Regions from separate parts of the Halolactibacillus sp. JCM 19043 genome, predicted to be linked through region 3. Evidence: riboswitches for the same ligand, from Rfam matches in the RefSeq annotation. Region 3 holds a riboswitch; each other region holds the start of a gene.
What was found. A riboswitch is a leader RNA that binds a small molecule or an ion and turns the genes downstream of it on or off. The one in region 3 is predicted to bind cyclic di-GMP.

Region 1 (3,216 bases), on a different contig from region 3:
TCCGCTGGCATTGCTAAAGGATTAGCTGAAACGCTTATGGGTTCGTAATCTGTTGGTTTTTGTTCACATGCGGCAAGGGTGATGGTTAATAAGATAAACAAAACAAGTCGACAACCTTTAGCCATGACCGATCCCTTCCCTTCTGCCTCCAAATATAAGCTGCGTTTTATTCTTTTCCTTTAGAAACCTTTTTATCTTCATACATCGATTGGTCTGCAATATGCAGCAGTTCTTCAAATGTTGAGCCATCTTCCGGCATTAAACTCAGACCAATACTTACACTCATCTGTTGTTCTTCTCCCGCAATATAAAACGTGGTGCTAAACGTCTTTTTTAACGTCTTTGTGAAAAAGGCGACATCTTCATGATGATCACGTTTTAAAATGGCGACGAATTCGTCACCCGCTAATCGGTAAAATCGAACGGGAAACTCTGTCTCTAAACTTTTCAGACGATCACCCACACGCTTTAACAGCGTATCTCCCTCTTTATGACCGTACCGGTCATTCACTGCTTTAAAATCATCCAGATCAAGGAAAAACAAGGCGAAACTATCCTCACGGTCAATTTTTTTCTCTAGTGTATGATAAAACAACCGGCGATTCGGTAAATCCGTAAGTGCATCGTGATGAGCGACATGATACAGCTCTTTCCTTGAGGCGTTGAGTTCTGACGTTTTTTCATTGAGTTCACGATTCGTATTCGTTAATTCTTTAAACATACGCCGCAGTTGTTTATCAACTTTTGCGAGACGCTCAGCTAATATTTTCACCTCTAATATGCGGGTCGATGGTATTTGGGTCGGATGTTCATGCATCATGCGACGTGGTATTTGATCGGCCATTCGAGTAATGCCTTCAATTTGATTTAATAAGACCCGTTCACTTAAAAGACCGATGACAAATGAAGTTAGAAAGACAATCAACATCAGGATATGATAATAATAAATCGCTTTCATTTGTTCAACAACAGCATCCGCCATACGAATGAAATAATAGGCGGGTCGGTTTAATACCGTCAACTCACTCACAACATAACCGTGATACCAATCCCTCGGTGTCATGCCTCTTCGACTAAGCCAAACATGACGATCGTCATTCGGTTGATATATGACCCCTTTAGACAACGTTTGATTAAACACATCGAATTGATCAGATAGAGATGAGCGAAGAAACACTTCACCACCGGTGTTTAATATGTACATATATTCTTCTCTTGTGCCAATGTGCCGATCAATCACTTCCGTTAAACGTCCCCGATCAATAGCCGAACCAATTTCTAGCCGCTGGATTTCTGTCTCGTCAAGACGGTTGATCTGTTCTGTCAGCACAGACTCCAAGGCCTCTGTCCGGTCATCAAAGGTCATCAACATTTGATGTTCTAAAGACATTGATTGGACAATGGTGATTAAGATGAGCGGGAGGATTGCAACAAGATTGACCCCCATAAAAATAAGTTCATTAAAGCGTACGGGTTCTCTTTTGATCGGTAATCGATTAAACAATGGTAACTGAGGAAGGATTAAAAATAACACATCCGTCAACAGACTGACAAATAGGAGCATTAACCAATATGATAATACTTCTACTTTATACAATAATTCTAAACTATTCGAGTCGACAAGTAGTTGGACAGCGACATAACTCGCACCGAAACCGATGAGCGTATACGCAATCGTCCAAGTAAATAAATTGCGACGGAAGCGCTCGTAAAGCACACCAATCACAAACACATGAACAACCATCATCAAATGAAAAATGATCGGGTCTCCCATGAAGATAAATAGGATGCTTAATAGACTTGTTAAGACAACAGCATACTGAAGCCGGCATAAACGTAGAGCTAAAATCGGTACGAAGAAATAAAGGGGGAGATACAGACTATAGGATACTTGAACATCCCATTGTCTTAGCACAATCCCTAATAACAACAGCAACATAAACTTCCACATGCCCGTCATTCGCATACTGCCCACCTCTTTTCCTATTAGTTTGCATCGCTTACGCGTTAATCTATTAGATTGGCTTGTTTCACTATACTTTTTGAAGTTTTAAATGACGTCTAAAGAACTTAACACCATTAAAAAAGCCGACCCAAAGAAAGGATCGACAAAACCGGTAATGAGACTATATCGGTAACCCAGCCGTCATGGTACAATATGCACCGAAGACCTGAAGCTTTGCGTCACTATTTTTCAATAGTTTTGCCTTTATCCTAGTCTTATCGTAACATAATGTACAAAAAAATCCACTATTTTTTGGTGTTTCTTAAGTATTATGTCGCAAAATTTGTCTTAACTTGTCACACCATTGTCATAATATAATCATCTTCCGCCTTAAACACGCGTGAGTATATGCGTGAGAATCCTTTCACTCACGTCTATCCCAGTCGCATGATAAATATTCTCTATATGCGCATTTGAGTTTACTTCACATACAACCGGTTGTTCATCTTGGTCAAATAATAAATCCACACCCGAAAAATCAAGTCCCAGTGCCTGTGTCGCTTCAATGGCTAGTCGTTTAAAGTCGTCTGGTACGTCTACAACAGACATCTTTCCGCCATTAGTGACATTCGCTCTAAAATCTGTATCTGACTGACGTAACATACTGGCAACGACCTCGTCACCTATCACATGAATTCTTATGTCACGTCCATGACTTGATTGGATATATTGTTGATACAGATGTGGCGTATGTTTTAATGCTTCGCTGTATTGCTTTAAAGCCGCCATTGTTTCAACTAAATACACCCCTTCCCCAAAGGAACCAAAACTTTTTTTCACGACCAGAGGAAATCCGAGTGTCTCTTTGACTCGGTCTAAGAACGCCTCTGGAAAAGATTGACCCGTTTGAAAAATGAGCGGCGCGACGATGGTTTTCGGTTGCCGAATGCCTTTAGTCGCAAGCACATGGTGCATCAAACCTTTATTGTCACACTGCTCAATCGCCTGACTCGTGTTAAAGATCGGTAGACCTAATGCTTCTAATTGTTTGGCGAGTAACACATCTTTATCTAGAAACAAGACAAAATCAATGTTTTCTAATTGAGTGAGCGACAGATGCGCCTCTCCTAGCAACACCATCACCTCATCGTTTCGTTTTAACGTGAGCTCGATGCCTTGTTTTTTTGCCTGTCTAAGATAACGGGTATGCACTTGTTGAAACTTCTCTGTCTTTAGACTACCATTATAAATTAACCACCCATTCATTTCGA
Region 2 (3,216 bases), on a different contig from region 3:
TAAAAAGTCCCATATGCTGTCATCCTTTATAAACAGTTTAGAAAAAGCTAAAATACCAATCTAATATAGCATCGCCAGTAAAGAGGACCGTAAGGGCCGCCATACTAATGTAAGGACCGAAAGGCACTTTAGATTTCCGTGTTACTTTACCGAGCAACAATAACACTATATTGACTAACGTACCATACAATGTCGATAGTAAAAAGATAAGTAAAACGCCGCCAATGCCAAATAAATATCCGAGCACAAAGAAATACTTCATATCCCCCGCCCCCATACCACCTTGACTTAAGACAATCACGACAAAGATTAAGCCAAATCCTATCAAAGCGCCTAGAAGTGATGAATACCATGGATCAAGTGGCTCGAATAATCGCAACATAACAATCAGTGGTAAGAAAAACAGTAGAATATGATTCGGTATTAAGAAATATGTAAGATCGGTCACGATGATGATAACGGCGAGCGATACCGCAACAAGCGCAATCAGTGTGTCTAGTGTTAGACCATAAACAATGTAACTCAGCATAAAACCGATACCTGTCAGTAATTCGATCACAGGATACATCCAACTAATCTTCGTTCCACATCCACGACACTTTCCGCGTTGGATAATAAACGAAATAACTGGAATCAGTTCGAGTGCCGTTAATTGTTTATGACACTTCGGACAGTATGAGCGGTCATGTGATAAAAAGTTTTTCTTCGGTACCCTCAAACCGACAACGTTATAAAATGATCCGAGTACAAGACCAAAGATAAAGAAGGTGATGCTGTAGAATAATGTCATAACAACACTCCTAGATAGAAATAAAGACCCCTCTTTGAGGAGTCTAAACTAAAAATATTTTTTAAGATGGCGGTGTGTAACCGTCAATACTATAAATACCCTCGTCGGATTTTGATATTGTATCAGTTTCAGCTATGCCACTAGGAAGATCAGAGCTTCTTAAATCTAAATAATTAGGAATCAGATCCCCAATAGTAGTTGTACCAGATGTAAATTCTTGATTAGCATCGGCTAATCTCGCTGCATCTAGAATTAATTTAACTTCAGCTGCATCAGCATCCGTTTCCGCTTTATCAATAATATTCCCTACCGCAGGAATGGCAATCGCGACGATAATACCTAAAATAACAATAACAGCTAAGAGTTCGACTAACGTAAAACCTTTTTCTTTCTTAAGTAATGTTTTGAATTTGTTAACCATAATAATTCCTCCTCTTAATATGTGTGTAATGGATGACTTATGATGATATAAAAAAAGACTCACAACATAAATAAACCATTATGATGTCAGCCGGTTGCACTACTTGCTCTTGTTTATCCAAGTGCCCAAATAAGGATAAACCGTCAACGCATCTGAGTTATTACTTAATGCTATTATACTACAAAATGGTAACATGTCTACCATTTTATTTGGATTATTTGAACTTTATTTGCATCTTTTAGTGACAACTTTACCGATACATCTGTACTACTTTAAATACCTTCAAATAAGCTAAACATTGGAATAACAATAGCTAAAACAATCGCACCGACGACGACCGCTAAGAAGATGATCATGACCGGTTCAATCAATGCTTTAAGTTTGTCGGCCGCTTCTTCTAATTCTTCTTCATAGAATTGCGCCACTTTTTTTAACATATCATCCATTGAGCCTGTTGCTTCACCAACCGCAATCATTTGAGTGATTAGTTTAGGAAATACCCAATGCCCCTTCATCGGATCAGCTAATGATTCCCCTTCTTCTAGTGATTTATAGCTTTCTCTTAATACTTTTTTAATGACGCGATTTTCCACTACCCGTTCAGTAATCATCACAGCTTCTAAGATTGGCACGGAGCTATTTAATAATGAACTAAGTGTTTGAGTCATCCTGGCAAGCGCTGCTTTTTGAATGAACAAACCAAAGATCGGCACCTTTAATTTTACCGTATCAAAGATATAAGCAAACTTTTCTTGTTTATATAATGTGCGCACGACAACTACAGCAATAAAAATAAAGAAGAGAAGTATCCACCAAGTTGAACCAATGGATTCACTTAAATTAAGGACAAGCTGCGTATAGGCCGGTAATTCCTGATCAAATGAAATAAACATATCAGAAAAAACGGGTACTAAGAAAGCCATTAAGAAAATCGTAATAAATACCGCTAAAACCCCGATAACAGCTGGGTAAGTTAAAGCCGTAATGACTTTTTGTTTTAATTGGTATTGCTTTTCATAGTAAGTGGCCATCCTGTCAAGAATATCATCTAATCGACCACTGACCTCACCGGCACTGATCATGCTGACAAGCAGTTCTGGGAATAGCTTTGGGTAACGGCTTAAAGCGTCTGATAAAGGTTCACCCTCTTCAATATGCTCTTTCACCTCTTCTAACGCCTCAGTTAAAGCCTTACTATTCGATTGTTCAGCAAGAATTTCGGTCGCATCAACAAGTGAAATACCTGCATCAATAAGCGTAGAGAATTGCCGCAAGAAAATGACAAAGTCTTTGTTTTTAATGGGATTACCAATATAGATATCTTTATGTAAGACAGGGTTTAAACGTTTAATATCAAAAACAACTAATCCAAGTTGTTTTAACTCTAGTAATGCTTCTTTTTCGTTCTCACTTTCTAACCTGCCTGACGATAACTTTCCTTCAACCGTTCGCGCTTGATAACGATAGATAGCCATCTATCCACCTCCTTATGCTTAACTGATATATGGGTCTGCATCACGTTGAGAGATTAACCCGTCCCTTACCTTTCTTGTGATATCCATCTCCATTGTATGCATCCCTAGATCTTTTGATGTTTGCATCGTATTTGGAATTTGATGCATTTTTTCATTTCTAATAAGATTTTTTACAGCTGGTGAGTTAATTAGAATCTCAGTTGCGGCAATGCGACCACTTTCTTGCGCTTTAGGAAATAGTCGCTGAGAGATAATCGCTTCAAGAACATTCGCAAGTAATATTCTAATTTGATCTTTTTGATGAGACGGAAACACATCAATGATCCGGTCCATCGTCGAACTCGCACTCTGAGTATGCAGCGTCCCTAACACTAAGTGACCTGTTTCAGCCGCTGTAATAGCAGTTTGAATCGTTTCTAAGTCACGCATCTCGCCAACTAAGATGACATCAGGGTCTTGTCTTAAACACGCACGTAAGCCGTTTTGAAAAGACATCGTATCAAAACCGACTTCCCGCTGGTCAATAATGG
Region 3 (3,216 bases):
CCATAATATCCATCGCTCGGTACGTCTTACGTGATAAGAGAGGATGATTGACGGCTTCTTCATACTTTTCGGTAAAGTAACGCTTGTCTGTCTCATCATAGAAATCTTCTAAGCCGAGTGCTCGTCCCGTTTCATCTTTCCATCCCATCACTTGTTTGACTTCATGTGGACAAAACGTATGCCACTTGCCAATACTACGCCCCGCCTCATCTGTTTTTTCTAACTGTTCCATAAATAAGTCAGGAATGCTGACGCCAGTGAAAATATCATGAGCTTTCCGGCGTTCATCCCCATTATTCGTTTTTAAATCTAAAAAGCCGTTCATAATATCTTTGTGGAATACATCTAAATAGATACTCACCGCGCCTTGACGTTGTCCGAGTTGATCGACGCTGACAGCTGTATCATTTAATAATTTAATCCAAGGAATCACACCGCTAGAATGGCCTTTGAACTTTTTAATATCCGAACCAAGGGCTCTAACTTTTCCGTAATAAACACCAATGCCACCGCCGTCTTTACTAAGACGTGCCACATCCCAATTGTTCATATAAATCCCGTCCAAGGAATCGTCGACCGTATCAATAAAACAACTAGAAAGTTGCCCGTAACTTTTACCGGCATTTGATAAGGTAGGTGTTGCGACAGTCATGTAAAGGTTAGAAAGTGCCCAGTAAGCTTCTTTAACAAGTTCGAGGCGCTTAGCTTTTGGTTCATGTTGCATCAGTGTCATGGCAATCACCATGAACCGTTCTTGAGGTAATTCAAATAATTCTTTTTTATGATTTCTAGCAAGGTAGCGATCCTGCAACAGAAAGAGCCCAATATAATTAAATAATTGGTCTTTCACTGGATCGATTGACTGACTTAAATCAGCGATATCAGCTTTTGAATAATGCGTAAGTAAGGCGTCAGAATAAATGCCTTTATCTGTGAGTGTGACGATCAGCTGATAAAAGTCAGGATACGTTGTAAAATCATTATGCTGTCTGTTACGACCGGCTTCTTTGTAAAGTTGCTTGTTTAAAAAGTGACTCGCAATAAAGGACCAGTTTGGTGCATCAATATCAATACGATTGAGGGCGTAAAAGAGCGCTGTTTCATTTTCATCTTTGTTTTCTTTTATTGCCTCTTCAATTTTTTGGTTGAGTTGATCGAGATTAAGCTTGTATTGCGCTTCTAAGTATGTAAGTTCTTGTTGAAGTTTATCCATCGTAATGGTCATAGTTATCTTCCTTTCTTATTTGCTTGACGATACCAAATTGTTAGGTTTAAAGCATCATACACTATATATAGTGTATGATTTATAAAAAAAACGCTACATCTTGTATTGTATCGTTAAAAGTTATACATGTCTATAAGCACGAAGAATTATTTATACTTTTTTGTTTAGAAAATAAAGCATGTATAACTTTCTCTGTTTATCTAGTAGATATCGCGGGCAGAAAGATATACAATGATGTTAAAGAGACGTAAAACGTGTGTGTATTCAGGAATATGTGACAAAAGAACGATAAGAAGTTAGTTAAAAAGATAGAGTTTGACTGATTTCTAGTCGTGACCTTAAAAAAATCACAAGATAATTGGGCAAACTTAGCGAAAGCTAAGGACGCAAAGCTACGGGTCTAAAGTAGACATACTATTGATCGCCGGGTTGCACAGAGATAATCAGGATTATTACACATGATTATTTATAGAGAGAGGCCGGTTGAGAAAGAAAAGAGGGGCAAAGGATGACGACGTTTATATCAAAAGGCAGGACTGTGAAAGAAGCGATACATTTGGGACTTGAAGCCTTACAGTTAGACCGTACACAAGTTGAGATCGAAGTACTACAAATAGAAAAAAGAGGTCTCTTAGGTATAGGTAACAAAGATGCAACAGTCAAGCTGACGTATCAACTAGATACAACCGTAACATCACCAAATCCATCGATTAAAGGAACAATGCCGGAAACTCATACATCGATTGATGGCATGGGTCTCGATGATTTTCTTGATTATTTAAATCAAGCATCATCCATTGAAGAAGATATACACGAAAAGAATGACAAAGACGATATAAGTCAAACGATTTCAGAAGCATCAGATGCCATACATTATGAACATCACCAATCATTAAGCGGTAAGGTATGGGTAAAAGATGGTCAACTCTTCGTAAAAGATAGCGAGGAACATCAACCGTCACTAAAACTTGAAAAAGGTTTACTTGTTAAAAAGAATGGCGAAACGATTGAAGATACGTTTATTTTTGTGAAGGAAAAAGATGAGGTTACCTTCTTTTTTGAAGAGGCGTCAGAACCAACAGAATGGAAAATTGTTGAAACAGATGATAAGTTGAAAGCAGAATTACGTATTAAACCAGGGATTGAACGCCAATTGAAATTAAAAGATACAACACCGGGCTATCAGGTTACTATTGAAACGGTGGAGGATATTGTCGTAAAACAAACGATTACCTCATCGGATATTTTAGCGGCCTTAACAGAGCGAGGAGTCATATACGGTATTGATGAACAGGCGATTGAATCTGCGCTTAGTAGTAAACAAGGTGGTCTGTTTGTCATTGCTAAAGGGGAGGCGCCGGTTGACGGGATAGATGGTAGATTAGAAGAAAAGATAAAAACACGACCAGAAAATGATTCTAAAGATAATAGTGACTTATCTGCGATTGACTATCGTGAAAGAAAAAAGATACCAAACGTTGAAAAAGGACAAGTCCTTGCGATTATCCATCCGGCTATTAAGGGAAAAAGTGGCATATCAGTTAGAGGGGAAGATATGCCACCTAGACTTGCTCGTGAATTAAAAGTCGTCACGCAAAAAGGTACGATTAAGTTAGATAACAGGATTGTGGCAAATGAGAATGGCCGACCGTTTATTGAAAGGCGGGGACCACTTGTTAAAACGAAAGTGTTGCCACAGATGGTACATGACGGGGATGTTGATTTAAGTTCTGGTAACATTATCTTCCGTGGTGACGTTGAAGTAAAAGGAGATGTGACCGAAGGGATGCAAATCCAATCAGGTGGGCATGTGACGATTCATCAGACAGTCAATGGGGCAACCATTCGTGCTCTGCAGTCCATTCACATAGGTGGGAATGCGAATCGGTCAGATATTGCCTCTGGGAGTCATGTCGACCTCACGTTACAGCACGTATTAAGTGGCTTATATCATAAATTATTGGATATGCAACAAATGATCGATCAAATTA

Region 1: it holds a riboswitch for cyclic di-GMP, as region 3 does, so the genes downstream of both, JCM19043_RS07600 (sensor domain-containing diguanylate cyclase) here and JCM19043_RS06760 (FapA family protein) in region 3, are expected to answer to the same signal.
Region 2: it holds a riboswitch for cyclic di-GMP, as region 3 does, so the genes downstream of both, JCM19043_RS00160 (type II secretion system protein) here and JCM19043_RS06760 (FapA family protein) in region 3, are expected to answer to the same signal.

What each region holds. Positions count from the first base shown of each region.
Region 1 is NZ_BAXD01000012.1:3,120-6,335, reverse strand. It holds gene JCM19043_RS07605 (ABC transporter substrate-binding protein) at 1-125, opposite strand, end outside; gene JCM19043_RS07600 (sensor domain-containing diguanylate cyclase) at 167-1,966, opposite strand; cyclic di-GMP riboswitch class I at 2,131-2,218, opposite strand; gene JCM19043_RS07595 (RimK family alpha-L-glutamate ligase) at 2,336-3,211, opposite strand.
Region 2 is NZ_BAXD01000001.1:36,239-39,454, reverse strand. It holds gene JCM19043_RS00165 (A24 family peptidase) at 38-790, opposite strand; gene JCM19043_RS00160 (type II secretion system protein) at 852-1,211, opposite strand; cyclic di-GMP riboswitch class II at 1,291-1,374, opposite strand; gene JCM19043_RS00155 (type II secretion system F family protein) at 1,484-2,686, opposite strand; partial or broken gene JCM19043_RS00150 (type IV pilus twitching motility protein PilT) at 2,705-3,216, opposite strand, start outside.
Region 3 is NZ_BAXD01000009.1:62,917-66,132, forward strand. It holds partial or broken gene JCM19043_RS06755 (ribonucleoside-diphosphate reductase subunit alpha) at 1-1,225, opposite strand, end outside; cyclic di-GMP riboswitch class I at 1,577-1,662, shown strand; gene JCM19043_RS06760 (FapA family protein) at 1,734-3,216, shown strand, end outside.